One region of the Herbiconiux dendrobii genome, then DNA from elsewhere that is predicted to be linked to it. Evidence: predicted binding sites of a transcription regulator. Region 1 holds the regulator's gene; the other holds the start of a gene.
What was found. The regulator LexA, encoded in region 1, represses DNA repair genes until DNA is damaged. The targets are predictions, from matches to a motif close to TCGAACANNTGTTCGA.
Positions count from the first base shown of each region.

Region 1 (10,520 bases):
GTACTTGAACTTTCCGTAGTCCATGATCTTCGCGACCGGGGGCTTGGAGTTGGGTGCGACCTCGACGAGGTCGAGGTCTGCCTCCTGGGCAAGCCGAAGGGCGACGTCGATGCTGACGACGCCTACCTGCTCGCCGCCCGGACCCACGAGGCGGACCTCGGGGACTCGAATACGGTCGTTGGTACGGGGATCGCTGATGCGTTACTCCTTAGTTTCGTTCGTTGTCACGAACGCAGAGGAATCCCGACACATACGACCTACTGCTTGGCCCGAAGGGCCAGCCATAAATACTGCAGTGCAATGACCCGGTAACCTTGTGAAGCGGTATGCGCGGGTGGGAGTTTCTCCACTTTCGTGCTGAGACCAATGGCCTCAGAGCCGCACAGAGTCTATCAGAGACTTTGCCGAAACAGTAAGGATCTGTCGCGATGAGCGAATTCAGTGGGCCCGTCGACCGTGACGAGTACGAAGCCGGCGTCATCCGGGACATCGCCGAGGTATCGGCGGTCGAGGTGATCACCACCACCGCGGTGCACCTGATGAGCGCCGCGGCGGTGAAGTGCGGGCTGTCGGAGGACCCCGAGAACGAGACCGACCTCGACGAGGCGCGCAAGCTGATCATCGCCCTCGCGGGCCTGGTGACGGCATCCGCCTCGGAGATCGGCGACCAGCACGCCCGGAGCCTGCGCGACGGTCTGCGATCGCTCCAGCTGGCGTTCCGCGAAGCCTCGACCTACCCCGACCCGATCGGGCAGGGCCCGGGCGAGAAGTACACCGGGCCGGTCAGCTGAGGCAGCACCGACCCGGGTCGATCAGGCGATCGCGGTCAACCGCACGCTGAGCGAGTCGACGCGGTCGGCGATCACCGGATGCTCCGCCCAGCGACTCTGCAGGCGGCCCAACAGCGCCTGCAGGGCGGCCTGGTCCAGGCCTGGTGTCAGCGCGAGCACGACGACGAGTTCGGGAGCGTGCAGGCGGGCATCCGGATCGCCCTCCACCAGACGCAGGCCGCCGATGACCGTCTCGGTCGCGATCGAGAGCTCGAAGGCGTCCGTGACCTCCGGGTCGTGAACCGGAGGGTTCCACGGGAGGTCTTGCGCCACCGCCCACACCGCGGGGCGGCGCAGGGCGAACTCCGTGGGGGACCCCGGGTCGAGCACGATCAGCTCGGTGCCCTCGGAGGCCGCCGCCAAGGCGGCGCGACGGGAGGCCACCGGGATGGGGCGCGCCTTCGGGTTCCAGGCGGTGAGCGCATCCACCGAGGTGAACGCGGGCAGTACCGTGCGGCCGTCCGGGCCGGCGACGGTGACGAGGGAGAGTTCCTGCGTCTTGTCGACGCGGAGCCCCGCATCCGTCAGCCCCTCGTCGCCGGCGTGCGCGACCAGCGGCACCAGGAGGCGCACCGTGCGCAGCGCGTCGACGACTTCGGATGCGGCCGCCTCGCCCGCCCGGAACCGGCCGATCGCGTCGATCAGCTCGGGTGGGGCGGTTCCGTCGTCGGTCTCGCTGCCGTGCGACTCGAAGTGACGGCCCTTCCAGGGCTGGCCGGCCGAGTCGGCGAGCGAGGGATCGTGGGGAGCGCCTCCGTGCTCGTGGCCGTGGCCGTGGCCGTGATCAGTCAGAAGCCACGTCCAGCGCTTCGGCGAGCGTGAACGCGCCCGAGTAGAGGGCGCGGCCGACGATGGCGCCTTCCAGCCCCAGCGGCACGAGGGCGCGCAGCTCGGCGAGGTCGTCGAGGCTCGAGATGCCGCCGGAGGCGATCACGGGGCGGGAGGTGCGCTCCATCACCTGACGCAGCAGCTCGACGTTCGGGCCCTTGAGGGTGCCGTCCTTCGTGACGTCGGTGACCACGTAGCGCGCGCAGCCGGCCGCTTCGAGGCGCTCCATCACGTTCCAGATGTCCCCGCCGTCCTGCGTCCAGCCGCGGGCCGCCAGCGTCGTGCCGCGCACGTCGAGGCCGACGGCGATCGCCTCGCCGTACTGGGCGATGACGTGGGCGGCCCACTCGGGGTTCTCCAGGGCCGCGGTGCCGAGGTTGATGCGCTTGGCGCCGGATTCCAGCGCGGTCTCCAGGCTCGCATCGTCGCGGATGCCGCCCGATACCTCTACGTTCACGCCCTTGGCCTGACGGATGACCTTCTTGATCACGCTCAGATTGCTGCCCCGGCCGAAGGCGGCGTCGAGGTCGACGAGGTGGATCCACTCGGCGCCCTGCGAGATCCAATCCAGCGCCGCATCCACCGGGTCGCCGTGGAAGGTCTCGGTGCCGGCCTGACCCTGGGTCAGACGGACGGCCTTGCCGCCGGCCACGTCGACGGCGGGCAGCAGCACGAGGGCCGGTGCCTTGTTGAACTCACTCATTGCCTGTCCTTGCTGTGCGTGCTGCGGCGCGCGCCGCCATGGGCGCTTCGCGATCGTGGGGCCCGGGTGCCGGATGGCGAAGACCCTCCGCGATCGTAGCGACTCGCGCGGCCCACGTCGAAACGACCGGGCGTCCGCTCCGCAGCGGCCGATCAGCAGCACGCACGTGGCGGCATCCGATCAGCGCAGGGTGCCGATCCAGTTCTCGAGCAGACGGATGCCGGCCTCCCCCGACTTCTCGGGGTGGAACTGCGTCGCCGAGAGCGGGCCGTTCTCGACCGCGGCGACGAAGCGGGAGCCGTGCTCGGCCCAGGTCACCTTCGGCGGGCGGTGCGTGACCTCTTCGGTGAGCTCCCAGTTCTGTGCCGCGTAGGAGTGCACGAAGTAGAAGCGCTCGTCTTGGATGCCGTCGAACAGCACCGTGCCGGCGGGAGCCTCGACGGTGTTCCAGCCCATGTGCGGCACCACCTCCGCCTTCAGCAGCTCGACCGTGCCGGGCCATTCGCCGAGGCCCTCGGTGTCGACTCCGCGCTCGATGCCCTCGTCGAAGAGCACCTGCATGCCCACGCAGACGCCCAGCACGGGTCGGCCGCCGGCCAGGCGCCGGCCGATGAGCTCACCGCCGCGCACCGCGTTCAACTGGTTCATGACGGCGTCGAAGGCACCCACGCCGGGAACGAAGAGGCCATCCGCGTCGAGCACGGCCTGGCGCTTCGCGGTGATCTCGACGTCGGCGCCGGCACGCTCCAGGGCCTTCGCGGCCGAGTGGATGTTGCCGCTGCCGTAGTCGAGGACGACGACGCGAGGGCGGTCGGAGGCGCCGGTGCTCACAGCGCGCCCTTGGTGGAGGGGACGCCGCTCACCAGCGGGTCGAGCGCCTTGGCCTGGCGGAACGCACGGGCGAAGGCCTTGAACTCGGCCTCGGCGATGTGGTGCGGATCGCGGCCGCCGAGCACCGTGACGTGCACCGTGAGGCCGGCGTTGAAGGTGATGGCTTCGAAGACGTGACGCACCATCGAGCCGGTGAAGTGCCCGCCGATGAGGTGGAACTCGTAGCCCGCGGGCTCACCGGAGTGCACCAGGTAAGGGCGGCCGGAGATGTCGACCACGGCCTGCACCAGCGCCTCGTCGAGCGGCACGAGGGCGTCGCCGAAGCGCGAGATGCCCGACTTGTCGCCGAGCGCCTGCTTGATGGCCTGGCCGAGCACGATCCCGATGTCTTCGACCGTGTGGTGCACGTCGATCTCGATGTCGCCCTTGGCGCGCACCGTGAGGTCGGTCAGCGAGTGCTTCGCGAAGGCGGTGAGCAGGTGGTCGTAGAACGGCACGCTCGTCTGGATGTCGGAGACGCCGGTGCCGTCGAGGTCGAGGCTCAGCTCAATGGTCGACTCGCTGGTCGAGCGCTCGAGGCGAGCGGTGCGGGGTGCGGTCATGAGGGCAATCCTATCGAGCGGGGGTGAGACGCGGCCGGCGCCCGGGAGCACCGACGGGCGTCTCTCAGGAGCGGACGGGCGTGAGTTCGCGCATCGCGTCGAGGAACGCGGTGGTCTCGGCGCGGGTGCCGGCGCTCACCCGGAGGTGGTTCGGGATGCTGAGGTTGCGGATGATGATGCCGCGATCGATCAGCTGCTGCCACAGCTGCTCGGGGTTCTCGACCCCGCCGAAGAGCACGAAGTTCGCGGCGCTCGGCCACGGCGTGTAGCCGAGCTCGGTGAGACCGGAGACGATGCGGTCGCGCTGCTCCTTGATGTCGTCGACCATGGCCAGCATCTCGGGCGCGTGGGCCAGCGCGGCGACCGCCGCGGCCTGGGTGAGCGCGGAGAGGTGGTACGGAAGACGCACGAGTCGCAGCGCATCCGTGACCGCCGGATCGGCAGCGAGGTAGCCCAGTCGCGCCCCGGCGAAGGCGAAGGCCTTGCTCATCGTGCGCGAGACGATCAGACGCGGCCGGCCCTCGAGCAGGGTGAGCGCGCTGGGCTCGCCGCCGGGCATGAACTCGGCGTAGGCCTCGTCGACCAACACGATCCCGTCGAAGGCGTCGTAGGCCGCACGGACCGTGTCGAGGCCAAGCGCCGTTCCGGTGGGGTTGTTCGGGGCGCAGAAGAACACGATGTCGGGATCGGTGCGCTCGATCCAGGCGACGGCCGTCTCGGGCGAGATGAGGTAATCGGCGTCACGCTCCCCCGCGATCCACTCGGTTCCGGTGGAGGCCGCGATGATGGAGTGCATCGAGTAGGTGGGAGGGAAACCGAGCACCGAACGCCCCGGACCGCCGAAGGCCTGCAGGATGTGCTGCAGCACCTCGTTGGACCCGTTCGCCGCCCAGATGTTGTCGCGGGTGAACCCTTCGCCGAGGTAGGCGGCCAGGGAATCGCGCAGGGCCGTGAACTCGCGGTCGGGGTAGCGGTTGATCGAGAGCAGCTCGCGGGCGACCGACTCGATGATGTCGCGCGCCACGTCTTCGGGAATCGGATGCGTGTTCTCGTTGACGTTCAGTTCCACCGGCAGGTGCAGGTGCGGCGCGCCGTAGGGCTCGAGACCGCGGAGGTCGTCCCGGATGGGCAGATCGTCGAGAGAAGTCACCGCAGAATTCTACCGGGCCGCGTGAGGGCACCGGCCCGGCGCAGACGAAAGCGCCGCCCACCCCGCAGGGTGGACGGCGCTAACGATGGATGCCCGAGCAACGGAGGCGAGGTGCCCTACTCCGCGATGTCGGCCGGGATCGCGATGCGCTGGCCCGGCTGCACCGAGGAGGTGCTGAGCTGGTTGAGGCTGCGGATCTCGGCGATCACATCGCGCGGGTCGGCCTGCGGAGCGAGCGACTCGGCGATGCTCCACAGGCTCTGGCCGGCCTGCACCGTCAGGTAATCGAAATCGGCGGAGCCGGTGGCGCCCGTGGCCACGGCCGAGCCACCCCCGAACAGCGCGATCGACGCGAGCACGGCGACCACCGGCAGCGCCACGACCCCCGCGAGCACCTTGCGACCGCGCGCCGTGATACGAAGGCGGGTCGAGGCCACCGGAGCAGCGAGGCGCTCTGCGGGGGCGGTGCGGGCACGGACGGTGTAGCCGGGGGCGGTGAGGTGCTGTGCTGCGATGCTCATGATTCCTCCTGAGGTATTCGCACCGACGGTCGGCCGGGACCGCCGGTGCGAAGCTATGTTCCGAAGATATATTCGAATTAAAGGTTCGTCAAGTCGAAATCGAACGGGAAATGCGCGACACACTCGAAGACATGTGCGTATTCGAGCAGTTCTCGGATACAGTTTCGATCAACAGGTGAACTCAATCACCAACCACCGACATCGGGTCCCGAGCGGCATCCGGCCGCAGTAATCCGGGGCTCCGGATGTGAGCAGAAAGCAGGTCTCCGTGGCGAACGACTCCGGCCGCACCAGGCGCCGCAAGAGCCTGAGCGACAAGCAGCTCGCGATCCTCGACGTGATCCAGCGCTCGGTCACCTCCCGCGGCTACCCGCCGAGCATGCGCGAGATCGGCGACGCCGTCGGCCTCGCCTCGCTCTCCAGCGTGACCCACCAGCTCAACCAGCTCGAGCTGAGCGGCTACCTGCGCCGCGACCCCAACCGCCCCCGGGCGATGGAAGTGCTGATCGACATCCCGAGCATCGAGGAGGGGGCGGCCTCACCCGACGCCGATTCCGCACCCCCCGTGGGAGACGCCACCCTGGTGCCGCTGGTGGGCCGCATCGCCGCGGGCATCCCGATCACCGCCGAGCAGCAGGTCGACGAGGTGTTCCCACTCCCCCGTCAGCTGGTGGGCAACGGAGACCTCTTCATGCTGAAGGTGGTGGGCGAGTCGATGATCGACGCCGCCATCTGCGACGGCGACTGGGTGGTCATCCGGCAGCAGAACACGGCCGAGAACGGCGACATCGTGGCCGCCATGCTCGACGAGGAGGCCACCGTGAAGGTGTTCCGCCAGCGAGACGGCCACACCTGGCTGCTCCCCCGCAACAGCAACTTCGAGCCCATCCTCGGCGACTACGCCACCGTGCTCGGCAAGGTGGTCGCAGTCCTCCGAGCGGTGTGATCAGCTGCGGACGACGGCGAACGGACTCAGCCGCTCCTCGAACTCCGGGTTGATCAGGGCACGCACCCAGGTGCCGCCCTCCTCGTACTCGGTGGTGAGCACCGTGTTCTTCTCGTGCAGCAGGGTCACCAGGTCGCCGCGGTCGTAGGGCAGCAGCACCTCCACCTCCACGCTCGGCGTGGGGAGGATGGCGTCGATCGCCGCGAGCAGCTCGGGAATTCCCTCGCCCGACCGTGCCGAGACGAAGATCGCCGTCGGCTCGAGTCCGCGCAGCACCAGCCGGTCGTCGTCCGACACCAGGTCGCTCTTGTTGAAGACCACGATCTCGGGGATGCCCCGCGCGCCGGCCTCGCCCATCACGTCGCGCACCGTGGTGATCTGTCCGGCGGGATCCGGATGCGAGGCGTCGACGACGTGCACCACGACATCCGAGTCGGCCACCTCTTCGAGGGTCGAGCGGAAGGCCTCCACCAGCTGGTGCGGCAGGGCCCGCACGAAACCGACGGTGTCGGCGATCGTGTAGGGACGGCCGTCGGCCGTCACGTTCTTGCGCACCGTGGCGTCGAGGGTGGCGAACAGCGAGTTCTCCACCAGCACACCCGCGCTCGTGATGCGGTTCAGCAGCGACGACTTGCCCGCGTTGGTGTACCCGGCGATGGCGACGCTCGGCACGGCGTTGCGCTTGCGGTTGGCCCGCTTCGCATCCCGCGCCGGCTTCATCTCCTTGATCTGCTTGCGCAGCTTCGCCATCCGGGTGTGGATGCGGCGGCGGTCGAGCTCGATCTTCGTCTCACCCGGACCGCGCGACCCCATACCGGCACCCGCGCCACCCACCTGGCCACCGGCCTGGCGGGACATCGAGTCACCCCAGCCGCGGAGCCTCGGCAGCAGGTACTCGAGCTGAGCGAGCTCGACCTGCGCCTTGCCCTCGCGGCTCTTGGCGTGCTGGCTGAAGATGTCGAGGATGACGGCCGTGCGGTCGATCACCTTGACCTTCACCACGTCTTCGAGTGCACGCCGCTGGCTCGGGGCCAGCTCGGTGTCGGCGATCACGGTGTCGGCGCCGAGGCTCTGCACGATCGCGCGCAGCTCCTCCGCCTTGCCCTTGCCGAAGTAGGTGCTGGGGTCGGGAGTCGGCCGCCTCTGCAGCAGCCCGTCGAGCACCACGGCACCGGCCGTCTCGGCGAGGGCCGCGAGCTCCCGCAGGGAGTTCTCGGCGTCGGACAACGAGCCCTGCGAGTAGACGCCGATGATGACGACGTTCTCCAGCCGCAGCTGGCGGTATTCCACCTCGGTGACGTCTTCGAGCTCGGTCGAGAGCCCGGCCACCCGCCGGAGCGACTTGCGGTCTTCACGATCGAACTGATCGCCGTCGTAGCCGGATCCGTCGCGCACCTGGCCCGTGGTCTCGGGTCGCTGCAGCGCTTGCGCCGCACCCTGCTCGAAGAGCGAGTAGCCGCTCGAGCGCTTCTCGGCGCTGGCGAGCACCCGGGCGACGACGTCGTCGCTCGTTCCGCCGCTCCCGGCTCGGGCCTCGGTGCCGCTCGTTCTCTCGGTTACGTTCTCGGCCTCAGGGGTCGTGTGGTCTGACATTGCAGTCAAGACTAGCCTCCTTGTTTGCTAGATTCCCTCTATGGATGGCGAGCATTACTTCTCCGCACAGCCGGCCGGAGAGCTCTCGCTCCGCGAGCTGACGGTCACCCTGGCCGGTCAGCCGCACCACGTGGTGACGGCCTCGGGCATCTTCAGCCCCGAGCGGATCGACACCGGCACGCAGGTGCTGCTCGCGAATGTCCCGACTCCCCCGCCCGGCGGAAATCTGCTCGATCTCGGCTGCGGATGGGGACCGATCTCGCTGACGCTGGCCCTGGAATCACCGCGCGCGACGGTGTGGGCCGTCGATGTCAACGAACGGGCTCTGGATCTGGTTCGGCGGAATGCTCACATGATGGGTCTCGAAAACATCAACGCCTGCCGGCCCGAAGATGTTCCCGAGGGGCTCGAATTCACCACCATCTGGTCGAATCCGCCCATCCGGGTGGGCAAGGGCGTGCTGCATTCGATGCTGCAGCAGTGGCTGCCCCGCCTGGAACCCGGATCGGACGCGTGGCTCGTCGTGCAGAAGAACCTCGGCTCCGACTCGCTGCAGCGGTGGATGGAGGGCGGGTTCCCGGCCCTGTCGGTGACGCGGGCCAGCACGAACAAGGGCTACCGCATCCTCAGGGTGCGGAACCGCGCCTAGCCGGGCGCGCTTCGCCGACCGGCACTAGCCGAGCGCCAGGTCGCCCTCGTAGACGAGCTCGGCAGGGCCCGAGAGCGAGACGTGCTCGCCGTCTTCGGTGGGGAACATCCGCACACCCACCGTGCCGCCGGGCACCGCGACGCTCCAGCTGTTCGGCGCGCCCGCACCCGCCCAGTAGCGGGTGGCGAGGGCGGCCGCGACGGCGCCCGTGCCGCAGGACAGCGTCTCGCCGCTGCCGCGCTCGTGCACGCGCATCCGGATGTGGCCGACGCCGTCGCGCACCAGCGGCTCGGCCGGCACCACGAACTCGACGTTCGCACCGGCTTCGGGCTGCGGCTCGATGTGCGGGATGAAGCTCAGGTCGGCCTCGTCGAGCTCCTCGTCGTCGGCGAGGGCGACCACGACGTGCGGGTTGCCCACGTTGATGCCGAGGCCGGGACGGGCCACCTGCAGGTTCTTGGCCCGCACGAGGGGCTCGCCGCCGTCGAGTCGCCAGCGGCCGAGGTCGACCTGGAAGCCGAGCTTGTTCAGCTGCACGTCACGCACACCCGCGCGGGTGCCGATGACCAGGGTCTCACCGGGCTCGAGCGTGACGAGGCCGTTCTCGATCAGGTAGCGGGCGTAGACCCGGATGCCGTTTCCGCACATCTCGGAGACCGAGCCGTCGGCGTTGTGGTAGTCCATGAACCACTCGGCGGCAGGGTCTTCGGCCAGAGCCGCCGCGCCCGCGTCGAGGTTCGCCGAGCGGACCGCGCGGATGACGCCGTCGGCGCCGACCCCGAAGTGACGGTCGCAGATCGCGGCGATCTGGGTGGGGCTGAGCGCGATCTCGCCCTCCGGATCGGTGAAGAGCACGAAGTCGTTGCCCGTGCCGTGACCCTTGGTGAAGTGCAGATCCGCCGCCATGCCCCAAGTCTAGGGGCGCTCACCGAGGCCTGCGGCGCGCCGTGGCCGCCTTCCGACTGGCTGGAGCTACACGCCGGGAGCGGACTGAGGCTCCATCCGATCCACCCCGGGAGGACGGACTCCATCCGTTCGGATCGGGGGTCAGGAGAGGGACCGGGCGAGGTCTGCTGCGGTGCGGTGGAGGGTTTCGGGAGCGGCGGCGTCGAGGTCGTGGGCCTCGGGGTAGCGCTTGAACCAGCTGACCTGGCGGCGGGCGTAGCGACGGGTGAGCGCCTGGGCCTCGGCGACCGCCTCGGGCTCGGGGCTGGTGCCGTCGAGCTGGGCGAGCGCCTGGGCATAGCCGATGGCGCGCACGGCGGTGGTTCCGTCGCGGAGGCCGTGCGCGAGCAGGGATTCGACCTCGGCGACGAGACCGGATGCCCACATCCGCTCGACCCGTGCGTCCAGGCGCGGAACCAGCTGCTCGCGGTCGAGACGGAGGTGCAGGATCGCGGCGGGCTTCCAGAACACGGGCGCGTCGGGCAGCGTGCCCGAGACCGGGGCCCCGGTGAGCTCGACCACCTCGAGGGCGCGCACGATCCGCCGGCCGTTGTGAGGGCCGATGGATGCCGCGGAGGCGGGGTCGATCTCGGCGAGCCGGCGGTGCAGCATCCCGGGGCCGGTCTGCTCGAGCTCCCGTTCCAGGCGCGCCCGCACCGCGTCGTCGCGGCCGGGGAAACGGAAGTCGAAGAGCACCGACGACACGTACAGGCCCGATCCGCCGACCAGGATGGGGACGGCGCCGCGCTGCAGGATGCCCTCGATCGCTGCCCGGGCATCGCGCTGGTAGGCGGCCACCGAGGCTTCGTCGGTGACCCGCAGCACATCGAGCAGGTGGTGCGGGACGCCACGGCGTTCGGGCTCGCTGAGCTTCGCGGTCCCGATGTCCATACCCCGGTACAGTTGCATGGCATCGGCGTTC
Region 1 covers NZ_JBLZQV010000003.1:17,117-27,636, forward strand. The annotation lists gene infC (translation initiation factor IF-3) at 1-147, opposite strand, end outside; gene ACN4JJ_RS09030 (DUF1844 domain-containing protein) at 429-791, shown strand; gene ACN4JJ_RS09035 (SseB family protein) at 813-1,622, opposite strand; gene priA (bifunctional 1-(5-phosphoribosyl)-5-((5-phosphoribosylamino)methylideneamino)imidazole-4-carboxamide isomerase/phosphoribosylanthranilate isomerase PriA) at 1,615-2,361, opposite strand; gene hisH (imidazole glycerol phosphate synthase subunit HisH) at 2,542-3,192, opposite strand; gene hisB (imidazoleglycerol-phosphate dehydratase HisB) at 3,189-3,794, opposite strand; gene ACN4JJ_RS09055 (histidinol-phosphate transaminase) at 3,859-4,944, opposite strand; gene ACN4JJ_RS09060 (LysM peptidoglycan-binding domain-containing protein) at 5,061-5,465, opposite strand; gene lexA (transcriptional repressor LexA) at 5,713-6,411, shown strand; gene hflX (GTPase HflX) at 6,412-8,004, opposite strand; gene ACN4JJ_RS09075 (class I SAM-dependent methyltransferase) at 8,045-8,653, shown strand; gene dapF (diaminopimelate epimerase) at 8,678-9,559, opposite strand; gene miaA (tRNA (adenosine(37)-N6)-dimethylallyltransferase MiaA) at 9,701-10,520, opposite strand, start outside.

Region 2 (10,520 bases), on a different contig from region 1:
CGAGGCGGCCGCCGTGAGCCATGCTTCGGCCCGGGAAGCACCGATCCGTTCGCGGTCGAAGACCAGCAACACCGTGCGCGCGGCGGGAACCAGCTCCACCACCCACCCCGGCGTGTCCGCCCGCAGGCGGCCGTAGAGGTCGACGGCGACCCGCGCATCCGGAACCTCCACCAGCAGCGCCGACTCCCCCATCGGCCGGATGCGCATCGTGCCGTCGGTCATCGCGGATCGGTCGCGGTCATCGGGCCGAGAAAGCCCGCACGTCCAGGCCCGCCGCCTCGAACGTCTCCCGAACCGCCCGGGCGATGCCGACCGCGCCGGAGGTGTCGCCGTGCACGCACACGGTCTCGGCCGACAGGGCTATGTCATGACCCTCGATCGAGGTGATGACGCCCTCGGTGGCCAGGCGCAGCATCCGCTCGGCGATCTCGCCGGGATCGTGCAGCACCGCACCCGGCTCGGTGCGGGAGACCAGGCTGCCGTCGGCGCGGTACGCACGGTCGGCGAAGGCCTCGGGCACGAAGCGCAGGCCTTCGGATTCGGCGACGCGGGCGATCTCCGACTCGGGCAGACCGACCAGCGCGAGCTCGGGGTCGACCGCCAGCACCGCGTCCACCACGGCGGCCGCCTGGCGCTCGTCGTGCACGATGCGGTTGTAGAGGGCGCCGTGCGGCTTGACGTAGTGCACGCGGGTTCCGGCCGCCGCGGCGAGTCCCTGGAGCGCCCCGATCTGGTAGACGACGTCGGCCGTCAGCTCGGCGCTCGGCGGATCGGCGTCGCGCCGCCCGAAGCCGCGCAGATCGGGGTAGGAGACGTGCGCGCCCACATCCACCCGGCGGGCGACCGCCTGCCGGAGCGTGCCGAGCAGACCGGCCGGGTCGCCTCCGTGGAAACCGCAGGCGACGTTCGCGCTGGTGACGACGTCGAGCATGCTTCGGTCGTCGCCCATCGTCCAGGCTCCGTACGACTCCCCGAGGTCGGCGTTCAGATCGATGCGGCTCATCGGATGCCCGTCCTCAGCTGTTCTGCGGGTCGCGGATGAGGATGGTCTGCCAGACCGCGTCGACCTGGGCGAGCGTCTCGTCCAGGGTTCCTCCGGAGTCGATCACGACGTCGGCGAGGGTGCGGCGCTCCTCGTCGCCGGCCTGGCTGCCGATCCGGCGTTCCGCCTCCTCGCGCGACATGCCGCGAAGGGTGATCAGCCGCTCGATCCGCTGCTCGGCCGGTGCCTCGACCACGATCACGTACTCGAACTGGCCGCCCCGGCGACCGCCGGTCTCGGCCAGCAGCGGGATGTCGTAGACGACCACGGCATCCGCGTCCTCGGCGCTGATGGCTGCCAGCTTCGCCGCGAGGAGGTCTTTCACCGCCGGGTGCGTGATGCCGTTGAGGTCGAGCCTGGCCTGCTCGTCGGCGAACACGATCGCGCCGAGGGCCGGACGGTCGAGGCTTCCGTCGGCGGCGATGACCCGGTCGCCGAAGCGGTGACGGATGGCGTCGAGACCCGCGGATCCGGGGGCCACGGCCTCCCGGGCCAGCTGGTCGGCGTCGATGGTGACGGCGCCGAGCTCGGCGAGGCGCCGGGTCACGGTCGATTTGCCCGCGGCGATACCGCCGGTGAGTGCGATCAGATACACGGTTTCATGCTACCGGGCGCCCCGATCGCCGAACCTGCCACTGGACAAGGTGCCGCCCTTTAACGGCCGGAAGGCCGCCCCCGAGGGAACGGCCTTCCGGTGTGCTGCAGAACAGCGATGTGGAACTAGTTGTTCGAGCTGAGCTTCTCGCGCAGCGCAGCGAGGGTCTCGTCGTCGGCGAGGGTGCCGGCGCCGGTCGACTCGCTCGAGAACGAGGAGGAACCCGAAGGGATGTCGCTGGCAGCGGCCACCTCGGCCGAGGTCGCGACCTGCTTCTTGTGGGCCTCCCAGCGAGCCTGGGCCTCAGCGTACTGCTGCTCCCATGCCTCGCGCTGGGTGTCGAAGCCCTCTTTCCACTCGTTGGTCTCCGGGTCGAAGCCCTCGGGGTACTTGTAGTTCCCCTGGTCGTCGTACTCGGTGAGCATGCCGTAGAGCGCCGGGTCGAACTCGGTGCCCTCGGGGTCGACGCCGTCGTTCGCCTGCTTCAGCGAGAGGCTGATGCGACGACGCTCGAGGTCGATGTCGATGACCTTGACGAAGACCTCGTCGCCGACCGACACGACCTGCTCGGCGAGCTCGACGTGCTTGCCGGAGAGCTCGGAGATGTGCACCAGACCCTCGATGCCCTCGGCGACGCGGACGAACGCACCGAACGGCACCAGCTTGGTGACCTTTCCGGGCGCGACCTGGCCGATGGCGTGGGTACGGGCGAACACCTGCCACGGGTCTTCCTGCGTCGCCTTGAGCGACAGCGAGACGCGCTCGCGGTCGAGGTCGACCTCGAGGATCTCGACGGTGACCTCCTGGCCCACCTCGACGACCTCGGAGGCGTGCTCGATGTGCTTCCAGGACAGCTCGGAGACGTGCACGAGGCCGTCGACGCCGCCCAGATCCACGAACGCACCGAAGTTGACGATCGACGAGACGACGCCCTTGCGGACCTGCCCCTTCTGGAGGTTGTTGAGGAAGGTGGTGCGGCTCTCGGACTGCGTCTGCTCGAGCAGGGCACGGCGCGACAGCACGACGTTGTTGCGGTTCTTGTCGAGCTCGAGGATCTTCGCCTCGATCTCCTGGCCCAGGTACGGGGTCAGGTCGCGCACGCGGCGCAGCTCGATCAGCGAAGCCGGGAGGAAGCCGCGGAGTCCGATGTCGACGATGAGGCCACCCTTGACGACCTCGATGACCGAACCGGTCACCACGCCGTCGGCGTCCTTGATCTTCTCGACGTCGCCCCACGCACGCTCGTACTGAGCACGCTTCTTGGAGAGGATGAGGCGGCCTTCTTTGTCTTCCTTCTGGAGGACCAGGGCCTCGACCAAGTCGCCGACCTGGACGACCTCGGTGGGGTCGACGTCGTGCTTGATGGAGAGTTCACGCGAAGGGATGACACCCTCCGTCTTGTAACCGACGTCGAGGAGGACCTCGTCGCGGTCGATCTTCACGACGGTGCCTTCGATGAGGTCTCCGTCGTTGAAGAATTTCAGAGTCTTTTCGACCGCGGCGAGGAAGTCTTCAGCAGATCCGATGTCGTTTATGGCGACCTGCTTGGTTGCCTTTTCGGTCGTTGCGATTGTCATGTAGTGGTTGCTCCGTTATGGACATAGCTCGGGCCTGCCGCGAGTGATGCATATGGTGTACCGACCGGGTCGGTTCCGCGACAGGCGTGCGGATGGTAGTCACAAATGTGACACTCTAGTCTAGCTGTCGTTTGCGGCCCGCGGCAAGCCGCACTCAGACGGGTGTCGACGCCTCGTCGCGGCCGCGATCCGGCCCGAGGATGTCGGCCAGGGCGGCCTCGTGGTCGCGGAACGCGAAGTCGTAGCCCGCGGCCTCGAGGCGCTCGGGCACGACCCAGCGGCTCTTCAGCACCAGCTCGGTCTCGGTGTGGATGACGGCCGAGCCGAGTTCGAGCATCCAGCGCCAGGCGGGCAGGCCGATGGGGATGCCGGCGGCACGGCGCACCGAGGCCATGAAGGTGCGGTTGTCGGTGGGGTGCGGGGCGGCCGCGTTCACGGGCCCCTCGATCTCGGGGTGCCCTTCGAGGAAGCGGATGATGCCCAGCACGTCGCGCAGATGGATCCAGCTGAACTTCTGGCGCCCGCCGCGGGAGCGCGGACGATAGACGTGGAAGGTACCGGCGGCGCGGCGGGCTGGGGTGGACGGCCAGCGACCGTCGAGCTGAGGGCCGCCGAGGCCCACCTTGGCGAGCATCCGGATCGGCGCCAGGGCACTGCCGTCGCCGAGCACGATCGCCATCCGCAGCGCCACACGGCGGGTGGCGGGCAGCTCGCCGCGGAAGAACTCCTCCTCCCAGCTGGTGGCCACGTTCACCGAGAAGCCCTCGCCGATCTCGCCGGTCGACTCCGTCATCGGGCGGTCGTCGGCGTGCCGGTAGATGGTGGCGGTGGAGGCGTTGATCCAGAGCCGGGGCGGGTGGGAGGCGGCCGCGACGGCCGTCTGCAGTTCGCGGGTGGTCGCCAGGCGCGAACGGAAGATCTCGGCCCGGTTCGTGGGCGTGTACCGGCAGTCGACGCTCTTGCCGGCGAGATTGATCACGAGGTCGGCGCCGTCGATCAGTTCCGTGATGGCGGCCAGGTCGCCCCAGTGGGCATCAGAGCCCTGCGCATCGGGGCCCTTTCCTTCAGGGCCACGCGCATCGGGGCTCTTTCCTTCCGGGCCACGCACACCAGGGCCGCCGTCTCCGCCGCTCCGGCGCCCGATCCGTGCCACCTGCGCGCCTTCCTCCCGGAACGCCCGCACCAGGTACTCGCCGATGAAACCGGAGGCACCCGCGATCACGACCCGCCGGGCGCCCGTCATCCGCGCGCCTTGCGGGCCGCCGTCGACGACGATCCGGCGGGAACGGCTGCCGATCCCTCCGAGGACGAGGGCTTCGTGCGCACCTCATAGCGGAAAGCGCCCGTGTACTCGTAGAGCCGGCCGAGCAGCGGCGCCTCCACGACCACCGAGACCCGCTGGGCCCCGGATGCTCCCTCAGCGGCGCCCGGCAGGCGCGCGTGATCGTCGAAGCGTTCCACCAGCGACACCCGAGGGGCCAGGATGCCGGGCACCCGAAGATGGCTCCGCCCGATCCGGATCTCGAACGCCGTCGACCGCAGGTGGAACTCCCCCCGCAGCACCCGGCTCGCCAACCGCACCCGGAACCGGCGCGTGAAGCCGAGATGGTCGACGAGCCCGTCGTGACCGGCCCGCTCGGCCGTGATCGCGTCGACCATCGTGCGGGCGCCGCCGAGGAAGTGGAAGCGGCGCACGGCGACGACCGCCGTGTTGCCGTCGCGGTCGGTGAGCGGGGCGTTGACCACGGTGAACGGCACGTTCTTCTCCCAGACCGGGAAGAGCATCCCCTGCCGGGAGAGCAGGTGCAGCGCAGGCCAGAGCCAGCGTCGGGGCGTGCCGACCACCTCGAAGACCCCACTGCCGTAGCCACGGTGGCCGGCGGGCAGACCGCCGAAGTAGGCACGGAGAGCGGGATGCAGGTCGTCGAGCGAGGATGCGGACGTGAGCTCGTACGGCGAGCGGCGAGTGCGCGTGGTGGGGCGCGGGCCGACCATGGCCGCCTCCTACTTCTCGCCGCTCGGCGCGGACGACTCGCCGAGCAGAGCGGAACGCAGGGTGTCGAGCCGCACACCGCCGAGGTCGAGCGCGGTGCGATGGAACTCCTTCGAGGAGAAGGCCTCCTTCTCGCGGGCGCGATAGACGTCGCGGATCTCCTCCCAGATGCGCTGGCCGATCTTGTACGAGGGCGCCTGACCGGGCCAGCCCAGGTAGCGGTTGACCTCGAAGCGGATGAAGGCGTCGTCCATGTTCACGTTCTGGCGCATGAAGTCGAGGGCGTAGCCGGCATCCCAGGTGCCCTGCCCGTCGAGGCGGGGCTTCTGCAGGTGCACTCCGATGTCGAGCACCACGCGAGCGGCGCGCATCCGCTGGCCGTCGAGCATGCCGAGGCGGTCTGCCGGGTCGTCGAGGTAGCCGAGCTCCTCCATCAGGCGCTCGGCGTAGAGCGCCCAGCCCTCGGCGTGACCGCTGGTGCCGGCCAGCTGGCGGCGCCAGGTGTTGAGCTTGGCCCGGTTGTAGACGGCCTGCCCGATCTGCAGGTGATGGCCGGGAACACCCTCGTGGTAGACGGTGGTGAGCTCGCGCCAGGTGTCGAACTCGGTGACGCCCTCGGGCACCGACCACCACATCCGGCCGGGGCGGGAGAAGTCGTCGGTGGGGCCGGTGTAGTAGATGCCGCCCTCGTGGGTGGGCGCGATCATGCACTCCAGCGCCCGGATCTCCTCCGGGATGTCGAAGTGCGTGGCGCCGAGCTCGGCGACCGCGCGGTCGCTGGTGGCCTGCATCCACTCCTGCAGCGCCTCGGTGCCGTGCAGTTTGCGGCTCTCGTCGCGGTCGAGGAAGGCGATGGCTTCCTGCACGGATGCCCCGGGCAGGATCTCCTCGGCGATCGCCTCCTGCTCGCGCGCCATGCGGCCGAGCTCTTCGATGCCCCACTCGTAGCTCTCGTCGAGGTCGATCGTGGCCCCGAGGAAGCGGCGCGACTGCAGGGCGTAGATGTCGCGGCCCACGGCGTCTTGCTCGGTGGCGACCGGCGCGAGCTCGTTCTCGAGGAACTGCGCCAGCTTCGAGTAGGCCTCGGAGGCGGTGGCGGCCCCACGGTCGAGGTCGGCGCGCAGCGTGGCGGGCAGCCCCTCGGTGGCGGGCGAGGCGACGAAACCGGTGAAGAAGCTCTCCGGCCCGGAGTTCTTGCGGGCCTGGGCCAGCACCTCCACGACCTGGCGCACGGCGGGCGTGATGTCGTGGCGCATGCCGTCGCGCAGGGTGACGATGTAGCCGTCGACGGCCTCCTCGACGGCCGAGAGGCGCTTGGCGATGGTGGACCAGTCGTCGGGCGACTCCGTGGGCATCAGGTCGAAGACCTCGCGGATGTGCTGGGACGGCGAGTCGATGACGTTGAGGTCGCGCAGGGCCAGGCGGGCCTCGGCGCTCTCGACGGCGAGCTCGAGCTCGCCCGTGAGATCGGCCTTGGTGACCTCGTCGACGGCGTCGGCGGTCTCGGTGGCCGCCAGTTCGGCGAGCACCCCCTTCACCGCCGCCAGGTGCCGTTCGTGACCCTCGGGCGACAGGTCGCCGAAACGGTCGTTCACCTCGGTGCGGCCGATGTAGGTGCCGAGCACCGGCTCGAGCTCGACGAGGGTGTCGACCCAGGTCTCGGCGATCCGGTCGATGGCGGTGGGTGCCCGCAGGCCTTCGGGGGAAGCGGTGGAACTGCTCATTCCTCGACCCTATGACACCCGGCCGACACCGGGGGTGGTAAGGCTTTCATGACAGCATCGCTGTGGATTCCACAGGTGGATTCGTGGACTTTCCCCCGCTCCGTTCCCGCAATTGACTTATTCGAACATATATTCGAACATGAGGGCATGACGGATGCCGCGCTCACGCTCTCCTCCCCCGCTCCGGCGGGCGAGGAGATCCGTCTGCTGCAGTCGCGCATCCAGCAGATGCAGGCCACCAAGCTCGACACGCGGGCGGTGCGCACGCATCCGGCGCTCGAATCGCTGCTGCCGGGAGGAGCGCTGCGCTCCGGCGCCGCCTACTCGGTCGAGCACTCGACCGCGCTGGTCATGGCGCTGATGGCCGGCCCTTCGGCCGACGGGGTGTGGTGCGGCGTGGTGGGCATGCCCGACTTCGGGGTGGAGGCGGCCTCGCGGTTCGGCATCGATCTCGAGCGGCTCGCCCTCGTGCCGCACCCCGGCGAGGAGTGGCTCACGGTCACCGCGGCGATGGCCGACGTGGTGGGGGTGGTGGTGACGCGGATGCCGGCCCGGGTGCCCGATTCGGTGGTGGCCCGGCTGCAGTCGCGCATCCGGCAGCGGGCGGCCACACTGATCGTGCTCGGCGACTGGCCGCAGAGCGAGGCGACGCTGCGCATCACCGAGAGCACCTGGTCGGGCATCGGTCTGGGGCACGGGCACCTGGCCGCACGCCAGGCGATGGTGTCGGCCACGGCGCGGACGGGCTCCGGGCGGCCCCGCCGGGCACGGTTGTGGCTGCCCGATCGAGACGAATCGTTCCGGCCGGTACTCGAGCAGGCGGGCACCTCCCGCGGTCTGGCGCATGACGTCGGCACGTCGGGGGCTCACGGCTCGGATGCTCCGGGCTCCGCCGCTCCTGTCTGGCGATTGCGCGAGGTGGCGGGATGAGCGCGGCGCCGGCTCCGGTGCGTTCGGTCGTGCTCTGGTGCCCCGACTGGCCGGTCACGGCCACCGCGGGGTTCGAGGGGGTGTCGGCCGAGGAGCCGATCGCCGTGGTCGAGAAGGGTGTGGTCTACGCCTGCTCGGCGGCCGCCCGGGCCGACGGGGTGCGCCGCGGGCTCCGGTTGCGGGAGGCGCAGGCGCGCAGTCCGCAGCTGCGCGACTTCGAGCACGATCCGGTGCGCATCAACCGCGCCTTCGAGCCCTTCATCGCGGCGCTGGAGGAGATGAGCCCGCAGGTGCAGATCGTGCGGGCCGGCAGCTGCGCCCTGCGGGCCAGAGGTCCTTCCCGGTATTACGGCGGCGAGCATGCGGCGGCCCTGGCCTTCCTCGAGCGCTTCGCCGCGCTGGGGGTGACGGATGCGCGCGTCGGCATCGCCGACGGGCTGTTCGCGGCCGATCAGGCGGCCAGGCTCCCCGGGGTCGACCTCATCCGGATCGTGCCGGTGGGGCAGTCGCCGCACTTCCTCTCGGGGCTGCCGGTGCAGCTGCTGGCCGAGGAGGAGCTCACGGCACTGCTCTGGCGGCTGGGCATCCGCACCCTGGGCGAATTCGCGGTACTGCCGGCGGAAGACGTGCGCTCCCGCTTCGGCGAGCCGGGCGCGTGGGCGCACTCCCGGGCGAGCGGGCTCGACGGCACCCCGGTCACTCCGCGCATCCCGCCCGAGGTGCGGGAGAGCGTCACCGACTTCGAGCCGGGGCTGGACCGCATCGACCAGATCGCCTTCGGCATCCGGGCCGCCGCCGACCGCTTCGTCGACGAGCTGGCCGCGGCCCGCTTCGTCTGCACGGCCCTGCGGGTGGAGCTCACGCCCGAGCGCGGGCCGGCCAGGGAGCGCAGCTGGCTGCATCCGCGCTGGTTCGGCTCCACCGACGTGGTCGACCGGGTGCGCTGGCAGCTGCAGGGCGGCAGCATGATCGAGAGCGCCCTCACCTCGCCGATCGTGCGGGTGCGCATCACGGCCGAGACCATCGACCACAGCTTCCACCACGAGACCGGCCTCTGGGGCAGCGGCTCCGACGAGCGGATCCACCACGGGCTGTCCCGGGTGCAGAGCATCGTGGGGCACGAGGGCGTGCTCACGGCCACGATCGGCGGCGGCAGGTCACCGCGCGAGCGCCAGTTGCTCGTGCCGTGGGGCGATCGGGTCGACGACCGGCAGGTGGTGGCCTCCCGCCCGTCGAGACGCCGGGCCGCGACGGCCCCCGAGATCGCGCCCTGGCCGGGGAGCATCCCGCCGCCCCTGCCCACCACCGTGTTCGACCGGCCGCGCGCGGTCGTGGTGCTCGCCGCCGGAGAGAAAGACGTCGTGATCACCGAGCGCGGGCTCCTCTCGGCTCCGCCGGTCGTCTTCTCCCCCGATCCCGGCGGCCGGCGCCTGCGGCCGCTCGAGGCCTGGGCGGGCCCCTGGCCGGTCTACGAGCGCTGGTGGGACTCCGCCGCCCGCCGCCGCTTCACCCGCTTCCAGGTGGTGGATGCCGACGGCACCGCCTGGCTCCTCGCCCTGGAGAACGGCCGCTGGTGGGCGGAGGCCAGATATGACTGAGTTGATTTGTTCGCCGCCGCCCCTGCGGCGAACCATGCGGTGCGTTGCGCTCGCTCACGCTGTGGCCGCCCTCCTGGCGGGAAAGCGACGTACACGCCGCCGCTTTCCCGCTGCCGGGGCCACTACTCACGCGCGGACGCTTCCAAAGTGGGGTGGCTGATGGGGTGGCAGAATCCGCCGATTCCTTGGTCGGAGTTGGAGCGGCAGATGTCGGGGCGCACTCGGCCTACGGGGCCGATGGCGAGCGAGGAGACGCACTCGCGCAAGCGGCCCGCGTATGTGCCGCCGCCGGTCGAGGCCTCGGGCGACGCGACCGCCGTGGTGCCCTACGCCGAACTGCACGCGCACTCCACGTTCAGTTTTCTCGACGGGGCGTCCTCGCCCGAAGAGCTCGTGCAGGAGGCGGCGCACCTGCAGCTGAGCGCGCTCGCCCTCACCGATCACGACGGCTTCTACGGCCTGGCCCGCTTCGCCGAAGCGGCCGAGATGCACCACGTCCGCACCGTGTTCGGCACCGAGCTCTCCCTCGATCTGAGCAAGCCGCAGAACGGATCGGCCGACCCCGAAGGCTCCCACCTGCTGGTGCTCGCCCGGCAGCAGGCGGGCTACCACCGGCTGGCCGGCGCCATCACCACGGCGCAGCTCGCCCCCGGCGCCGAGAAGGGCAGGCCGCTCTACTCCCTCGAGCAACTGGCCGCCGACGCGGACGGCCACTGGATGGTGCTCACCGGCTGCCGCAAGGGACAGGTGCGCCAGGCCCTCGCCCTCGAAGGCCCCGTCGGCGCAGGCCGGGAGCTCGACCGGCTGGTGGACCTGTTCGGCCCCGAGAACGTGCTCGTCGAACTCAGCGATCGCGGGCATCCGCTGGACAGCAGCATCAACGACGCCCTGTTCGGCCTGGCCGAGGCCCGGGGACTGATGGCCGTCGCCACGGGCAACGTGCACTACGCCACCCCCGATCGGCACCGCCTGGCGGAGGCCGTGGCCGCCGTCCGTGCCCGCCGCAGCCTCGACGAGCTCGACGGTTGGCTGCCCGCCGCGCCGATGGCCCACTTGCGATC
Region 2 covers NZ_JBLZQV010000004.1:13,449-23,968, forward strand. The annotation lists gene ACN4JJ_RS12960 (5-oxoprolinase subunit B family protein) at 1-222, opposite strand, end outside; gene ACN4JJ_RS12965 (LamB/YcsF family protein) at 239-1,003, opposite strand; gene coaE (dephospho-CoA kinase) at 1,017-1,637, opposite strand; gene rpsA (30S ribosomal protein S1) at 1,763-3,214, opposite strand; gene ACN4JJ_RS12980 (epimerase) at 3,369-4,457, opposite strand; gene ACN4JJ_RS12985 (DUF4166 domain-containing protein) at 4,454-5,209, opposite strand; gene ACN4JJ_RS12990 (DUF885 domain-containing protein) at 5,219-6,931, opposite strand; gene imuA' (DnaE2-dependent mutagenesis accessory factor ImuA') at 7,079-7,861, shown strand; gene ACN4JJ_RS13000 (DNA polymerase Y family protein) at 7,858-9,459, shown strand; gene ACN4JJ_RS13005 (error-prone DNA polymerase) at 9,619-10,520, shown strand, end outside.
Region 2: imuA' (DnaE2-dependent mutagenesis accessory factor ImuA') is a predicted target of LexA. The motif match lies at 7,053-7,068, and genes of this name have one in related genera.